One region of the Bifidobacterium pseudocatenulatum DSM 20438 genome, then DNA from elsewhere that is predicted to be linked to it. Evidence: riboswitches for the same ligand, from Rfam matches in the RefSeq annotation. Region 1 holds a riboswitch; each other region holds the start of a gene.

Region 1 (5,258 bases):
CGTCTTCAAGCTCTACCGTGCCGCCGCGCCACGGCACTATGGCCAATACGTCGGCGAGATCCGGGTTGATCTGTGTCAGAGAACGAGCGAACAGTACGGGCATCAGCGGTTCGTCGAACGATGATTTGCCGATGATCGCGCTTTTCGTCAGCAGACTCATGGTCATGCTCCATACGGGAATGCCGGGAACATTGCTGGAAAACACGTGGAATGTCAAGTCCGGCCCGTACAGGCGCGTGTATCCGCCGGACTTGTTCGGTCGGTATTCGTCCAGCATGCGCGGGCTTGGCAGTTCGTCATCAAGAAAACGCAATAGTTCGCGTCTGCGGAACATGCGCATGTAACGTTTCAGTTCGATACGCGTCATCGTCGCGTCATAGCCGGTGATGGAGGGAATCAGAGACTCCGCTATCTGGCGACCCTCATAATCGGGATTCGTCCACAATTCCACCGCCTCGCCGATGATGTCGACGATGTGTTCGACGGAATATGCTGCCAATGTCTGCGATCGATTGCAACGCGTTGTCTCGCACAAATCTTGGACAGTCTCAGGCGTGAGTACCGGATAACGCAACGTGACCTCACCGCGGTCGGTGAGAACGCCGCGTGTTTCGAAATCCTCAAATACGAAGCCGCGCGGCGCATGGAAAATGTCGATGACGCTCATGCGTTTGCCGCCATCACCTCGTCGACGGCGATGGAGCAGCCGCGTGCCTCCGCACCCTTCGCACGACCGTTGAGCTCGTAACCGGAATCGGTGCGCACGCCAAGATCTTCGGTCAGAATCGCCAGACAGGAATTCCAATTCGCCAAATCGTAATGCGCGATCACCCCCTGCTCGCCATCGGCGACAGGCGTGAGCGTCGCCGGATCGAGGAACACGGAACGAACCCACGACGGCGTCGCCTTCAGATAATTCGACGAACCATCCGTATAGTACGACAGCAGATTCTGATCGTAAATCTGCGAACTCAACTCCGTCATACCGTACATGTTCACGCAATGCGTGCGTGCGACGCCAAACACCTCAAGGAACTTCGCATACAAATCATCGACGGTCATATCGGTTTTCGTACTCTTGAAACCACCGGTATCGAAAACACGCGAATCCTTCGCCAACGCATAGGTTTTGCCCCGCTCGGCAAGATAGTCAAGCAGATACAGATACGCGGACGAAGCGCCCATCAGCATCACCGGCTCGCCGTCTGCCACCGACTGATCAAGGAACTTTTCCACACCAGCGAAGTCCAAACCATCCTCATGGAAGAAGAAGCCGCTGCCCTCGCTGCCGCACTGCTCCACCGCACGCGTCAGATAACGGGCCAACGAACCATTATGATTCATCTCCCAGGCAGGGGAGAGCACCGCGATACGCATGCGCTCACGGTCAGGCATGATGAAATGACGGAACGGGCCGATCATCGACGCATCCCACACCTCAAGATCAGGATGATAGTTGCGTCCACGCTGACCCGGATGCGTAGTGCCGCTGGTCATGAACACTGCCTCGCAATCATCTTCAGGCACCGAAGTGAGCGTCAGCATCTTGAACCCATCCACCGGCATCGGCGGAATATCCATCCAATCCGACAACATCTGCGGAGTCACCCTACGAGACATGCAATACGCGCGATACTGCATGTTATGGGCAAACTGGAAAGCGAAAATCTTATGTGCGAGCGCGTCGAACGCCTCATCCGGAGCGACCTCGCAACCATACTTTTCGATGAACTCAAGCACGTTTGCCTTGACTTCCTGCGCGTCGGCACCCAACGACATTGATGTCATATGCGGTATTCCTTTCTATAAACGATACTGATATTCGAAAGCAAATCAGATCTGCGACGGAACTTCAGCTTCGCTGTTTCCTTTACGACGATTGATCAGATTCGGCAGGTCGATCAGCAGTGCCTTGAGAATCACCACACAGAACGCCCCAACCAGAATCGAATTGGAGAAGAACACGTGAGCGCCGCCCTCCAAGCCGCTCAACGCGCTCGGCAGCGCGATGCCCAACAGCAGGGACAATCCAATGACCGCCTGGGAACGGTCGTTCGACTCCACCTTGCGCAGCGTATTGAAGCCCGTGCTGATCAGGCTTGCCGCGGCCGGCAGGAAAATGCCGCCGATCACAGGGGAAGGAATCAACGACAATACCGCTCCGGCCTTCGGAATGAAACCAAGAACCACAAATACCACGCCGGCGATGATCACCGGCACACGGGTACGGGTCTTGCCCTCATCCGTGACCTTAAGCAACGCGACATTCTGCGGATACGCGGTAGTGGTGAAACCGCCGATCATCGAAGAAATCGCGGAACCGGCAGCCTCGCCGGCCAAACCATAACGAACCTGACGATCCTCAAGCTTGACGCCCTGGATCTCACTGGCCGCCTGATACACGCCAAGCGCCTCCATAATCGCAACCATATATGCGATGAAGAACGGCACAAACACCGCCGCATCAAAGTCAAAACCGCCATACGGCATAATCTGAGGAAGACCAAACCAAGGCTTCGACGCGACACCGGAAAAATCAGCCATGCCAAATACCATCGAAAGCGCAGTGCCGGCAACCAGAGCAATCAGATAGGAAAGCGCCCTGACCATACCCTTGCCGAACTGGGAAAGCGCCACCACCAGCACGCAAGTCACGATAGACACGGCCAACGTCTTCGGATCGGCAAAACCATCATCGCCGGGAGCGCCACCAAGAAACTCGCTCAACGTGAAACTCGACAGCGAAACGCCAACCAGAAAAATAATCACGCCCGACACCATCGGCGCGAACAGAAAACGCATCTTCTCAATCACACGGGTCAGACACAGCACCAAGAAAATCAGCGAACTGACAAAAATCGACGTACCAGCGGCAGCCAACGAACCAGCAGTGCCCGCAGCGATCATCAACGCATCGAACGCGGCGGACGGACCCTGCACAATCGGCAAACGCACCAACCTCGTGGCCTGAATCAATGTGACCAAACCAGACACAATGAAAATGGCATTCACCATATTTGACGACAACGCCAACGGCAAGCCAATGGCACCAGCCACAAACACCGGATCAAGCCACACATTGGACACCAACACATGCTGCAAACCCAGCAGCACATTCTTCGGAGTCAACTTCTTCGAACCCGAACCAAGCTGCTCAGGCACCTGCGACGCATCAGACACGCCAAATCCCTTCTCTTTCCACGAAACACACGGCCAAACACCAGCCGTCAGCACAGAGAAGACGCGCACGCGCACCGTTCGTAACATCCCTACGCAGGCACTACCCTGTTCAGGTCATAAGGGTCCGGGCAAACGCCCATCTCAGCCACATCGGCTCCCCTGTACTCTTCGGACAACCACCAGCATAACGACACGCATCGATACCGGCAACCACCACAACCCAACACATATCCTCCACATTTTCCCAAGAAAAACAGTCTTGACTTTTCCGAGTATTCGTTATATGGACACGCGAAACGTATTTGATACAGGGGCGCGGTATTCTAAACCACGCATTAAAGAACCGCAAGACTTTTCTTGCCCAAAAACATTGAAGGTGGTTTCGGTGACTTTCCACGCCCCGTTAGATCTCACGATCCATGATTCCCAAGGTATGTACGATCCCGGCGCCGAGCACGACGCCTGCGGCGTGGGTATGGTCACCACCCTCAACAAGCGCCCCGAACGCAAAATCGTCGACGACGCCATCGAAGTGCTCGTCAACCTCAACCACCGCGGAGCCGTAGGCGCCGAAGAAAACACCGGCGACGGCGCAGGCATCCTCATGAGCATGCCCGACGAATTCATGCGCGCCACCGCAGGCGTCGAACTGCCCGAAGAAGGCCACTACGCCGCCGGCATCGCATTCCTCGACCGCGACATCGCCACCTCCGGACAACAAGAACAAGCCATCGCCAAAATCGTGCGCGAAGAAGGCCTCGAAGTACTCGCATGGCGCGTCGTACCCACCAACCCGGACGGACTCGGACTGCAGGCGCTCGCCAGCATGCCCGCGTTCAAGACGCTGGTCGTGGCCGACCCCGAAGGCCAGCTCGCAGGCATCGAACTGGACCGCAAGACCTTCCGCATCCGCAAGCGCGTCGAACACGAGGTGGGCATCTACTTCGCGTCCCTGTCCGCACGCACCATCACCTACAAGGGCATGCTCACCACCATGCAGCTCAAGCCCTTCTTCCTGGATCTTTCCGACGAGCGCATGAAGGCGAAGATCGCCATCGTGCACTCCCGCTTCTCCACCAACACGTTCCCGAGCTGGCCGCTGGCCCAGCCGTTCCGCCAGCTGGCCCATAACGGCGAGATCAACACCATCCAGGGCAACCGCAACTGGCTGTCCGCACGTGAAGGCCGCCTAAGCTCCGAACTGCTCGGCGAATTCAAGCCGCTGCTGCCGATCGCTACCCCGGGCTACTCCGATTCCGGCACGTTCGACGAATGCCTCGAACTGCTGCACCTGTCCGGACGTTCCATGCCACATGCCATCTCCATGATGCTGCCGCCGGCATGGGAGAAGAACGACCAGCTTGACCCCGATGTCAGGGCGTTCTACGAATACAACAATACGCTGATCGAACCGTGGGACGGTCCGGCGCACATCATCTTCACTGACGGCACCCAGGTCGGCGCGCTGCTCGACCGCAACGGCTTCCGCCCCGGCCGCTGGCAGCTTACCGACGACGGCTACATCGTGCTCGCATCCGAAACCGGCGTGCTCCCGGAGAACGCCGAGGAACACATCGTGTCCAAGGGCCGCCTGGAACCGGGCAAGATGTTCCTCGTCGATACCAAGGAAGGCCGCATCATCCCGGACGAGGAGATCAAGAAGTCCCTCGCGTCCCAGCATCCGTACCGTCAGTGGGTCGAAGGCAACACCGTCGAGATGAGCCAGCTGCCCAAGCGCGAGCACGTCAACCACTCCGGCCAGTCCGTGCAACGCCGCCAGCGCGCCTTCGGCTACACCGAAGAGGATCTGAAGCTGCTGCTCGCCCCGATGGCCAACACCGGCAAGGAGCCGCTCGGATCCATGGGCAATGACGCGCCTATGGCCGCGCTTTCCTCCCGCAGCCGCATGCTGTTCGACTACTTCACCCAGAAGTTCGCGCAGGTCACCAATCCGCCGCTCGACTGGGAGCGTGAAAAGATCGTGACCTGCCTTGAATCCGCCATCGGTCCCGAGCCGAACCTGCTGGCCGATTCCGAACTGCATGCCAAGAAGATCCTCATTCCGTTGCCGGTGCTCA
Region 2 (5,258 bases), 250 kb from region 1:
CTTACGAACATCGGACCGATTCCAATCACCGACGACGGTGTGCGTATCGCTATACTGTACGCCTGCAGATTCGTTGCGGTCATTATCGTCGGAGTGGTGTTCCTCGCCACCACCACGCCTACGGCCATCACCGACGCGTTCGAAGCCTTGCTCAAACCCTTCGCAAAAATAGGCGTGCACGCGCAGGAGATCGCACTGGTGATGAGCCTCGCACTGCGGTTCCTGCCCACTCTGGGAAGCGAGGCGAAAGCCATTGCGGACGCACAGGCGGCTCGAGGTGGCAGCATCGAAACGGGAACGTTCGTGCAGCGTATCAAGGCGATGGTTTCCATCATCATTCCGGTGTTCGCAGGGGCGATACGCCATGCCGACAATCTCAGTCTCGCACTCGACGCGCGATGCTATGAAGAGGGTATCGCACGCACACATTGGCGCGTGATGAGCATCGCCAAACGAGACATTGCCGCGGGCGGTGTGGTTGTGGCATATGTGGCTGCGTTGGTTCTGATCGCTGGACTAAACTGAAGGCAGTCGGCGGATTTTACCGTCCTCACGCTACTCTTGAGCAAGCATCATAGATAGGAATGGAACAAGTTATGGCATTAACCAAGAAGCAGGTCAAGCAGCTGCGAGGCCTGGCCACCAAGCTCAATCCGCTCATCCAGGTCGGCAAGAACGATCTGAGCGAAAACGCCATCAAGCAGGCGGACGAAACCATCGAAAAGCGTGAGCTCATCAAGTGCTCCGTGCTCGACGGATCCGGTCTGACCGCCAAGGAAGCAGGCGAGGGATTGGCTGAAGAACTGAACGCGGAACTCGTGCAGGTCATCGGCAACCGTTTCGTGCTCTACCGCCGCTCCCATCGCGACGACGTGGAACATATCCGCCTCGTACGCGAATAAAGCGGGAAACTGACGCGACCAAACATAACAGGGCGGGTGCTTTCTGAAAACCAATCAGAAGACACCCGCCTTGCTGCAATGAAAATAAACAATCGGAAGTCAGGAAACCCCATGAAGGAGTGCTATCAGCGCGCCTGATTCCATTCGGGCTTCCATGTGTACTGCATGTCGTACGCGCTGGCCCAGAACATGTATTCGTTCTCCACGCCGGTCACGAAAATGTCGATCAGCTCGCGCTTGCGCTCCTCGCTCGCGTCGGCCACCAGTTTCTCGATATGATCGAGCAGCCACACGGAATCCTGCCAGAACTCGTCGGTCTTATACATGTCGACCCAGCTCTTGTACGGATTGTTGTCGAGCGTGTCCGCGAACTCGGCGGCAAGACGATAACCATAATCCGCATACACCCAGGCGCACGGCAGCACGGCCACAAGAATGTCGAGAATATCCTTGCCATAGGCGATGGAAAGGATATTCGACGTGTAGGCACGCGCGAAGGCCGACTGGCGCACATTGTTCATCTGCTCTTCGGTGATGCCATAGCTGGCCAAGTAGGAGCGGTGTACTTCGGTCTCGACCTGCAGGGCGCCGTTCTGCACCTTGAGCATGAACGCCATGATTTCAGGGTCGGTGGCCTTGGCTAATCCCAAAGCGTGCACTCTGGCGTAATCGTTCACATAACGAAAATCCTGCAGCAGATAGAAGGCGAAACGCTCGCGTTGCAGTGTGCCTTCGCCAAGCTCGCGGATGAACGGCTGCTGGTAGCCTTCCTCCCAAACCAGGTCGGCGGCCTTGCGCATGCGCTGCGCGAACGGCGGAAGATTGTCGCGTTGGATGCCTTTGGCGGCGTCGAACTCATAATCGAAATCGGTTGTTGATGTCACAGCAGTCACTAGACATGCCTCCCTACGCTGGTGTTAACCATCAGGTTCAAAGGGTTCAGGCCTCACTTGGCCCATCTCAACCCGACGAACACGGGTTCCCCTGCATTACGCCGTACATTATGGCAAAGCCGCACGAAATGTGCAAGAGCCCGTCCGTCGAATGGAATCGTGCCGCATGATGCGAACACAGGCGATGTTCGGTTGAGGGCGAGTGCAAGAATGGAACGTATGACTGAAAAGCAAGTTGCGAAGAACACCATCGAAAAGCTGGCTATCGTCGTGGTGACGTACAGGCGTCAGCAGCTGCTCGCCACCCTGTTCGAATCCATCGAAAAACTCACTGTGGCGCCATGGCGTATCATCGTCGTGGACAACGAGCACAGCGAGGCGACCCAAGGCATGGTCGACGATTTCCGTGAAGCGGTCACCGCGCAGTGGGGCAATACCATCGCCGACCAGTCGGGCAACGAAAGCCGTGTGGTGTACGCGCCGCAATCCGACAACCTCGGCGGCGCAGGCGGCTTCTCCGCAGGTGTGAAGAAGGCATACGAGCTGGGTGCGGAGTGGTTCTGGGTGATGGACGACGACGTGGCCGTGATGCCTGAGGCCATCGAAAGGCTCGCCAAGTGGACCGGCAGCCATGATGTGATCCAGGGAAGCCGATACGACTACGACGGAGGCCCGTTCTACTGGCAGTACGATTTCATCGTGCCTCTTGGCATTCCCAATCCGATCGCTCCGGCCGCGTTCGGGCGTCCCGGCTATCGTGTGATGGACACCTTATGCTTTGAAGGCGGCCTGTTCCGCCGCAATATCGTGGAACAGATCGGTTTGCCGGATCCCCGCTTCTTCATCTACTGGGACGATACGATGTACGGCTATCGCGCCAGCAAGGTCACCAATCCGATCGTGGTGCCCGACGTGATCCTGCGACGTACGCGCGAGATCGGTAACTGGGATATCGCCGGCGTGCGTCAGCTCAACTCCACTTCCGACATGAACCGCTACCACATCATGCGCAACCGTGGCTACATGGCACGCTATTTCATGTCGTTCGGCGATTACCGTCCGCTGATGTTCGGCTTTGGCACGTTGCTGACCGCCGCCAAGGAGGTCATTCGCTTGGTGATGGTGGACCGTGAGCATGCCAAGACCGGCTTGGTGCAGATTGTCAAGGGTTGGTGGGATTCGCGCAAGCTGCTGCATGATCCGGATTGGAAGCCGATGCCGCCGCTCAAGTAATGTGGCTACACCGTCTTCAGACGGTTATTTTCTTATGATTCGCCCCATGCCGATGCGTTGCGTTGGCATGGGGCGAATCGTTTGCAGAAAACAATCGCAAATATTTGCGTTTCATTGCGACAGATTATGCAATCGTATTCACCAATTGTGTATTGTCGGCGCGTTTTGGGGCATGGGGCGAGTTACTATGGCGTTTACCGGTTCGATATACCCACTATGTACCTTGATAGGAGAGGTCGAAGATGATTGAAACTGCACAGGCATTTGGCGTTGACATTGGCGGCTCCGGCATTAAGGCAGCCCCGGTTAACCTCGAGAAGGGCGAATTTGCTGAACCGCGTCTGAAGATCCTTACCCCGGAGGTTTCCACTCCGAAGGCCGTTGGCGAAATCGTTCGCCAGCAGCTCGAGCATTTTGAGGTTCCTGAGTCCGCTCCGGTCGGCATCGCATTCCCCGCTCCGATTCATGTTGGCGAGAAGCTCGGCTATATGGCCAATCTGGACCAGTCTTGGGTTGGCGTGGACGTCACCGAAGTGTTCTCCGAAGCTTGCGGCCGTCCGGTCACCGTGGTGAACGACGCTGATGCGGCCGGTCTTGCCGAACAGCAGTTCGGCGCAGCCAAGGGCCAGGACGGCCTGGTCGTCGCCACCACGCTGGGCACCGGCATCGGCACCGCGCTGATCTTCAACGGCGAGCTCATTCCGAACACTGAGCTCGGCCATTTGGAACTGCTCAAGGGCAAGGGTGACGCCGAGAAGTACGCGGCATCCTCCATTCGTGAAAAGCTCGATATGGGCTACAAGAAGTGGGCCAAGCGTCTGACCAAGTATTATTCCCTGATGGAGTTCTACTTGGATCCGCAGCTGTTCGTCGTCGGCGGTGGCGTGTCCCGCGTGTCCGAGAAGTTCCTGCCGTACATCGACATCAAGACCCCGATCGTCGCAGCCAAGCTGCACAATGAGGCTGGCATCATCGGTGCTGCGTACTACGCAAGCATCAAGCAGAAGTGATGTCGTGAACCATAAAGGTTCCTAACCTTCATATAAGCGAGAGCCGTCCGATTCATCCGTCGGACGGCTCTTGTTATTCCTCTGATGATCGCATGGCGAATGCATCCTTCTTGCTCGATGCAACACTTGCGCAACCCAGAGAGTATGGTGGAGACCATGCGTTTTTCCTCCAGAGTCGATATCAGCGAGCCCAATCCCATCGCCAAAGCCGAAGCGGAAGCCAAAGCAAACGGCATCACACTCGGCAAACTCAACGACTCCAATCCAACCAAACATGCGCTCGCGTCGGAACTATTGCCGGACATCTACGGAGCGGAGCCACGCGGGCAACGATACGCACGCGAAGCGCTGGCCGCATTCCTGCATGAACAAGGCAATACCGCTACCGCCGACGACCTATACATATTGAGCTCGACGTCCGAAGCGTACTCATGGCTGATCAAACTGCTCTGCAATGCAGGTGACGCTGTGCTCGCACCGAAGCCGGGATATCCGCTCATCGAATCGATCGCACGACTCGAATGCGTCGACATGATCGAGTACCAGCAACGTTTCGACGGATCCTGGTACATCGACGTGGCCGAACTACGCGAAGCGCTTGAAGGTGAAGATGGCGGCCGCATCCGCGCGCTGGTGCTCATCAATCCCAACAATCCGACCGGATCGTACGTCAAAGCGTCGGAACGTGAGGCCATTGTGCGGCTTTGTCATGACCATGAGGTGGCCATCATCGCCGATGAGGTGTTCTACGACTATGATCTTGAACCATTCGATGGCAACGCGCGTCTCGCGGGGGAGACCGGCACGCTCACATTCGCATTGGATGGGTTCTCGAAGACGTTGGCCGCGCCACATGCCAAAGTGGGTTGGATCCAAGTGTCCGGCCCGGCGGCTGAAGTGGATGAGGCCAAGCGCAGACTCGACGTGGTCGCCGACGACTATCTGCCAATGAGTGAGATCATCGCCAAACAGATCCCCGCCATGCTGGGCGCCGCAGCCGCGCAGACCGCGCGCGTGCGAGAGCGCGTGCAAACCAACCTCGCAGCCTTGCATACCATGCTGGATGATGACGAGCAGGGCATGGTCAGCGTGTTGCGTGCCGAAGGCGGATGGAATGTGCTTTTGCGCGTGCCCAGCGTGCTTGACGAGAACGAACTGGTGTTGTCCATGATCGAAAAGCACGGAATTTCAGGACAGCCCGGCTATTTCTTCGATATGAC
Region 3 (5,258 bases), 230 kb from region 1:
AAACCGATTGGGTGGTCATTGGCGAAAACGCCGGTGCCAAAGCCGCCAAAGCAGAGGAATTAGGCGTTCCCATGCTAAACGAGGACCAGTTCAAAATACTGCTGGAAAATGGAACGGTGTGATACCGGCACGTCAAACTGGCAACGTAATCGCAAGAAAGCTCTGGCATGCCGCGTCTCCAGACGCTAGTCTGGTACGCGGCTAAAGGAGGAACCATGACCGACGAGCGCACCATCGAAGCGCGCATCTATGAGCGACTCAGCAAAGTAATCGACCCGGAACTGGGTCGATCTGTGACTGATCTGGGCATGATCGCAGCCATCGATGCGATACCGGTGGAAGGTAAGGCGAACACCTATGAGGTTCGTGTGGAGGTCGAACTGACGGTAGAAGGCTGCCCATTATCGCAGACCATCACCAACCAGATCAACGGAGCGGTGGCATCCTACCCGGATGCAACGCTGCTGCCGCGCATCGAAGTCGGATCTATGAGCCAAGACAAGCTCACCCAACTCGTTGCCGGTCTCAAAGCCGAGCGCAAGCAGAATCCCTTCAACAAGCCGGGCATCAAAACCCGTATTTTCGCCATAGCATCCGGCAAGGGCGGTGTCGGCAAATCGTCCGTCACCGCGAATCTTGCCGCCACTTTCGCGGCGCTCGGTTATGATACGGCTGCCATTGATGCCGACATCTATGGATTCTCGCTGCCGCGACTGTTCGGCGTGCACGCGCAACCCACCAATCTGAATGGCATGCTCATGCCCGTCACCGCTTGGGGAACGAAATTGATTTCCATCGGCATGTTTGCGGGCGCCGATCGCGCGATCCTTTGGAGAGGGCCGAGACTGCAGCGTTCGCTCGAACAGTTCCTTTCAGACGTGTGGTGGGGTGAGCCCGACGTGCTTCTGCTTGACTTGGCTCCAGGCACCGGCGATATGGCGATTTCCGTGGCCCAGGCCTTGCCGAACGCGGAACTGGTGGTGGTCACCACGCCGCAGCCATCCGCATCCGACATCGCGGTCCGCTCCGGCCTGGTGACGCTGCAGGTGCCGATGAAAGTGCGTGGTGTTGTGGAAAACATGAGCTATTACGAGCACAAGGGTGAACGTCTGCGGATTTTCGGCGAAGGCGGCGGCGCGCGCGTGTCGGAACAGCTGACCGAAAGCCTCGGTTATGACGTTCCTTTGCTAGCTCAGCTTCCGTTGGAACCGGAATTGAGGGAGACTGGTGAGGCCGGACGTCCGGCCGTGCTGAATGAGGATGGCTCATTACGTGCCGACGATATTGGCGAGACATTCAGGAACCTAGCTGAATCGTTGATGCGCAGGCCCCTGTAAAACTCTATGGAACCGTGTTCCCGTACTGCATTCAGTATGGGAGGGAAACCCGCGAAGACAGGCCATTGCAAAAAACCGAGCGTATTCCATACCGGAAACGAAGCGAAAATGAAACGGCCCTTGTGAAAATCTTGTGCCTTGTGTAGTATCAAGCGCAGACACGGGGGCCGTATGGCTGAGAGGAAGCAAACGCTTCGACCGTATGAACGTATACCGGGTAATGCCGGCGCACGGACGTCTCTCCATTCCCGTGCCTTGTCAAAGAGAGAAAGGCACATATCCTATGATTGAAGAAAAGCAGTCTTCCGTAGTGCGCAAGCACAACAACAAGTGGCGTGTAGTCGATATTGTCGTGGCTGCCATCATTGCCGTTGCGTCCGGTGTGATCTTCTGGGGCTGGGACATTGTCTGTACCGCACCACTGGCTCTCTTCGGAGCGGTGACCCCTGGTTTTGAAGGATTGCTTAACGCCTTTTGGCTGTTCGCAGGTCCTTTGGCGGCCATTATCGTGCGCAAACCTGGTGCCGCGTTGTTCGCGGAAACCCTTGCCGCCGCGCTTGAGCTCACCATGGGCAACCAGTGGGGTGTCGGCGGCTCACTGATCGTCGGCATCATGCAGGGCTTTGGCGCGGAAATCGGCTTCGCAGTCTTTGCCTACAGGAAGTGGGACCTGCTGTCCACCACCATTGCCGGCGCCTTCGCAGGTATAGGCTGCGGTCTGTACTACTGGATCACCAACCCGGCCTGGAGCACGGTGCGTGCCAGTATCTACCTAGGCACCTCCATCATTTCCGGTGCAGTGCTCGCCGGGATGGTGATGTATTTCCTACAGGTGGCCATCGCCAAAACCGGCGTGCTTGACCGTTTCGAATCCGGCCGCACGCAGGAACTGGTCTGACGATTCGTTTGTGAAGTCCCGTATCGCATTCACGGTGAGTGGATACGGGACTTCTTTGATGCGTGTTCGCCTTGCGAATGTCAAATGCAAAAGGAATGAAAGAACGATTCATGGGTACTGATGCAGGAAAACCGTTTTCCGCAGCCGGGGTGGTCGCGCGCGATTGGGGATGGCGGCATGCCTCACGTAAGGATTTTGCGTTAAGGCATGTGGATTTCACCATACAGCCGGGGGAGCGCGTGTTGCTGTTGGGCGCTTCCGGTGCCGGAAAATCGACGTTGATGGCCGGTCTTGCCGGCGTGCTCGGCGGTGATGATGAAGGCGAACTCGAGGGTGAGCTGCTGATTGACGGAACGGATGCCCGTCATTCGCGTGGGCGCTCAGGATTGGTATTGCAGGATCCCGATGCGCAGACGATTCTGGAACGTGTGGGAGATGATACTGCTTTTGGTTGTGAAAATCTGAATCTGCCAAAAAATGAGATTTGGAGCAGGGTCCGTTCATCACTCGACATTGTTGGACTTGGCTATATGAAACTCGATCGTTCCACACGCAGGCTTTCTGGCGGGCAGCGTCAACGTCTGGCTTTGGCTGGTGTACTCGCCATGCATCCCGGGCTGCTGTTGCTTGACGAGCCGACCGCCAACCTTGATCCGGAAGGCGTCAAGGAAGTGCATGATGCGGTACGTGGTGTGCTTGACCGAACCCATGAAACCTTGGTGGTGGTGGAGCATCATATCGACGTATGGCTTGATTTGGTGGATCGTGTCATTGTGCTTGGTAAGCCGGAATCCGATTCGCATGTCAGCGGAGTCATCGCCGACGGCACTCCGGAAGAAGTGTTTGGCAGCATGGCGCCGGTATTGACAAAAGGTGGTGCCTGGGTTCCGGGGCGCACCGTCGAAAGCCATATTCCCGAATCCAATCAATCGTCGGGAAATGTTGTTCTGCGAACCGAGGATCTCAGCTTCGGACGTGAATTCGCTCTTGGCGAGCGTGTGAACCTCGCGTTCCATGCCGGCGAGATTACCGCCCTGACCGGCAAAAACGGCGTGGGAAAATCCACGCTCGCTTTGACTTTGGCTGGCTTGCTCAAGCCGATTTCCGGTCGGGTAAGTATGGATGAAAGCATGGTTCCCGCACATAGGGAGAACAACGTCTTCACATGGAAAAGCAGGGATCTTCTTGGGCGAATCGGCATGGTGTTCCAAGAGCCGGAACACCAGTTCGTCACGTCCAGCGTGCGCGACGAAGTGGCAGTCGGTCCTAAATCCATGGGGAAAACCGATGACGAGGCCTACGCCATCGCCGATATGATGCTAGAACGGCTGAATCTCAAGCGGTTCGCCCCAGCCAATCCATTCACGTTATCCGGCGGCGAGAAGCGTCGCCTTTCCGTGGCGTCCATGCTTGCCGCGGCGCCGAAGGTGTTGGTGATGGACGAGCCGACATTCGGTCAGGATTTCACCACATGGACGGAAATGGTCAGGCTGATAGCGGGCGCGCGCGACGCGGGCTGTTCCGTCATCATGGTCACTCATGACGAGCCGTTGATCGAAGCGCTGGGTGCGCGTCGCATTCTCGTAAGCGAGGGGGAGTGAGATGGAACAGTTGAAAACTATCAGCGTGGTGCCGCATAGGGAACGTCATGATGACGCCAAGCCGGCGTCGCCGTCATGGTTTGTAGCGAAGATTAATCCGGTCAGTCGTTTCATCGGTGCGCTGATATTGTGCATTCCCATGTTCGTGACGTTGGATGTGGTTTCCGCATCGGTGGCGTTTGCGTTGGAGATGCTGCTGCTCTGGATTGGAGGCGTCGCTCCATGGACGGTGCTTCGTAAAACCTGGCCGGTATGGGTCGCAGCTTCGGGAAGCTTCATTTCCGTGTCATTGTATGGCAAAACCTCCGGTGCCGTGCTGGTCAATCTTGGTAATGTCATTGTGGTCTCGCAGGGATCGTTGTATTTGGCGGTGGCCACGTTCCTACGTGTGGCGGCCATTGCCGTTCCCGGCGTGATCCTCGCGCTTGGCCTTGACCCGACCGATCTGGCCGATGGTTTGGTGCAGATTCTGCATTTGCCGTCACGATTCGTATATGGCGGTTTGGCTGGCATGCGCATGTTCACGTTGCTGCAGGATGATTGGCGTGCGCTTGGGCAATCCCGCCGCTCTCGTGGACTAGGCGACGGTAGCGCCATCAAGCGCGTATTTTCCCAAGCGTTCAGCCTATTGGTTGTGTCGATTCGACGCGGCACGAAGCTTGCCACCGCCATGGAGGCGCGTGCTTTCGGATCGGATGCTCCACGTAGTCAGGCCCGGGAATCACGTTTGAACGCCGTCGACTGGCTGTTTTATGCGATTTGTGTGGCAGTGCCAGTGATTGCGTTGTCTTGCGCTTATTTCACCGGTTACTGGCATTGGGCTTTTACCGGCACTGGCAATTAATCGGAGCAGGGCTGCGCAGTACGAGGTTTGTTGAATGCGCGGCGGATTTGCGAAGGGCGTTTCATTCGTTGTATGGAATGGAACGCCCTTCGCATTTGCCCGTTGTTTTTCTCAAAAGATATGTGATATCCGCTACTTGGCAAGCTTGTCAAGCAGCAGCGCTTCGGTGATCACATTGTTTTTCAGGCTGGGAAGACTGATGGATTCGTTCGGGCTGTGCGCGTTGGCCTTCGGATCCTCGGGACCGGTGACCAGTACCTGCGCGTCCGGGAAAATACGCTGCAATTCCGGAATGAACGGAATCGAGCCACCTTCGCCCTTATTGACCGGAGCCACGCCAAACGCCTCTTCCATGGCGTCCATGGCGTCTTTGGTAGCCTCGGCATTTGGATCCATGGCCCAACCCATGCCATTATCAAGCTTGTCGACCCACACTTCGGCGCCAAACGGAGCATGCTCGACCATGAACCTGGCAAGTGCTTCCTGAGCCTCTTCCGGACGCTGGTTTGGAGCGGTGCGCAGGCTGAGACGGAACGTCGTTTCAGGGGAGATCACGTTGAACGATCCCTCCACTGGAT

The links. A riboswitch is a leader RNA that binds a small molecule or an ion and turns the genes downstream of it on or off. The one in region 1 is predicted to bind thiamine pyrophosphate.
Region 2: it holds a riboswitch for thiamine pyrophosphate, as region 1 does, so the genes downstream of both, tenA (thiaminase II) here and BBPC_RS04325 (solute carrier family 23 protein) in region 1, are expected to answer to the same signal.
Region 3: it holds a riboswitch for thiamine pyrophosphate, as region 1 does, so the genes downstream of both, BBPC_RS05405 (ECF transporter S component) here and BBPC_RS04325 (solute carrier family 23 protein) in region 1, are expected to answer to the same signal.

The regions. Positions count from the first base shown of each region.
Region 1 covers NZ_AP012330.1:1,044,907-1,050,164, forward strand. The annotation lists gene BBPC_RS04315 (acyl-CoA reductase) at 1-667, opposite strand, end outside; gene BBPC_RS04320 (LuxE/PaaK family acyltransferase) at 664-1,779, opposite strand; gene BBPC_RS04325 (solute carrier family 23 protein) at 1,834-3,267, opposite strand; TPP riboswitch at 3,249-3,351, opposite strand; gene gltB (glutamate synthase large subunit) at 3,566-5,258, shown strand, end outside.
Region 2 covers NZ_AP012330.1:1,294,517-1,299,774, reverse strand. The annotation lists gene BBPC_RS05465 (energy-coupling factor transporter ATPase) at 1-525, shown strand, start outside; gene BBPC_RS05460 (YhbY family RNA-binding protein) at 597-902, shown strand; gene tenA (thiaminase II) at 1,028-1,702, opposite strand; TPP riboswitch at 1,788-1,898, opposite strand; gene BBPC_RS05450 (glycosyltransferase family 2 protein) at 2,015-3,028, shown strand; gene ppgK (polyphosphate--glucose phosphotransferase) at 3,271-4,038, shown strand; gene BBPC_RS05440 (pyridoxal phosphate-dependent aminotransferase) at 4,195-5,258, shown strand, end outside.
Region 3 covers NZ_AP012330.1:1,278,072-1,283,329, reverse strand. The annotation lists gene ligA (NAD-dependent DNA ligase LigA) at 1-122, shown strand, start outside; gene BBPC_RS05410 (Mrp/NBP35 family ATP-binding protein) at 216-1,337, shown strand; TPP riboswitch at 1,488-1,590, shown strand; gene BBPC_RS05405 (ECF transporter S component) at 1,621-2,235, shown strand; gene BBPC_RS05400 (ABC transporter ATP-binding protein) at 2,331-3,836, shown strand; gene BBPC_RS05395 (energy-coupling factor transporter transmembrane component T family protein) at 3,838-4,680, shown strand; gene BBPC_RS05390 (dipeptidase) at 4,813-5,258, opposite strand, start outside.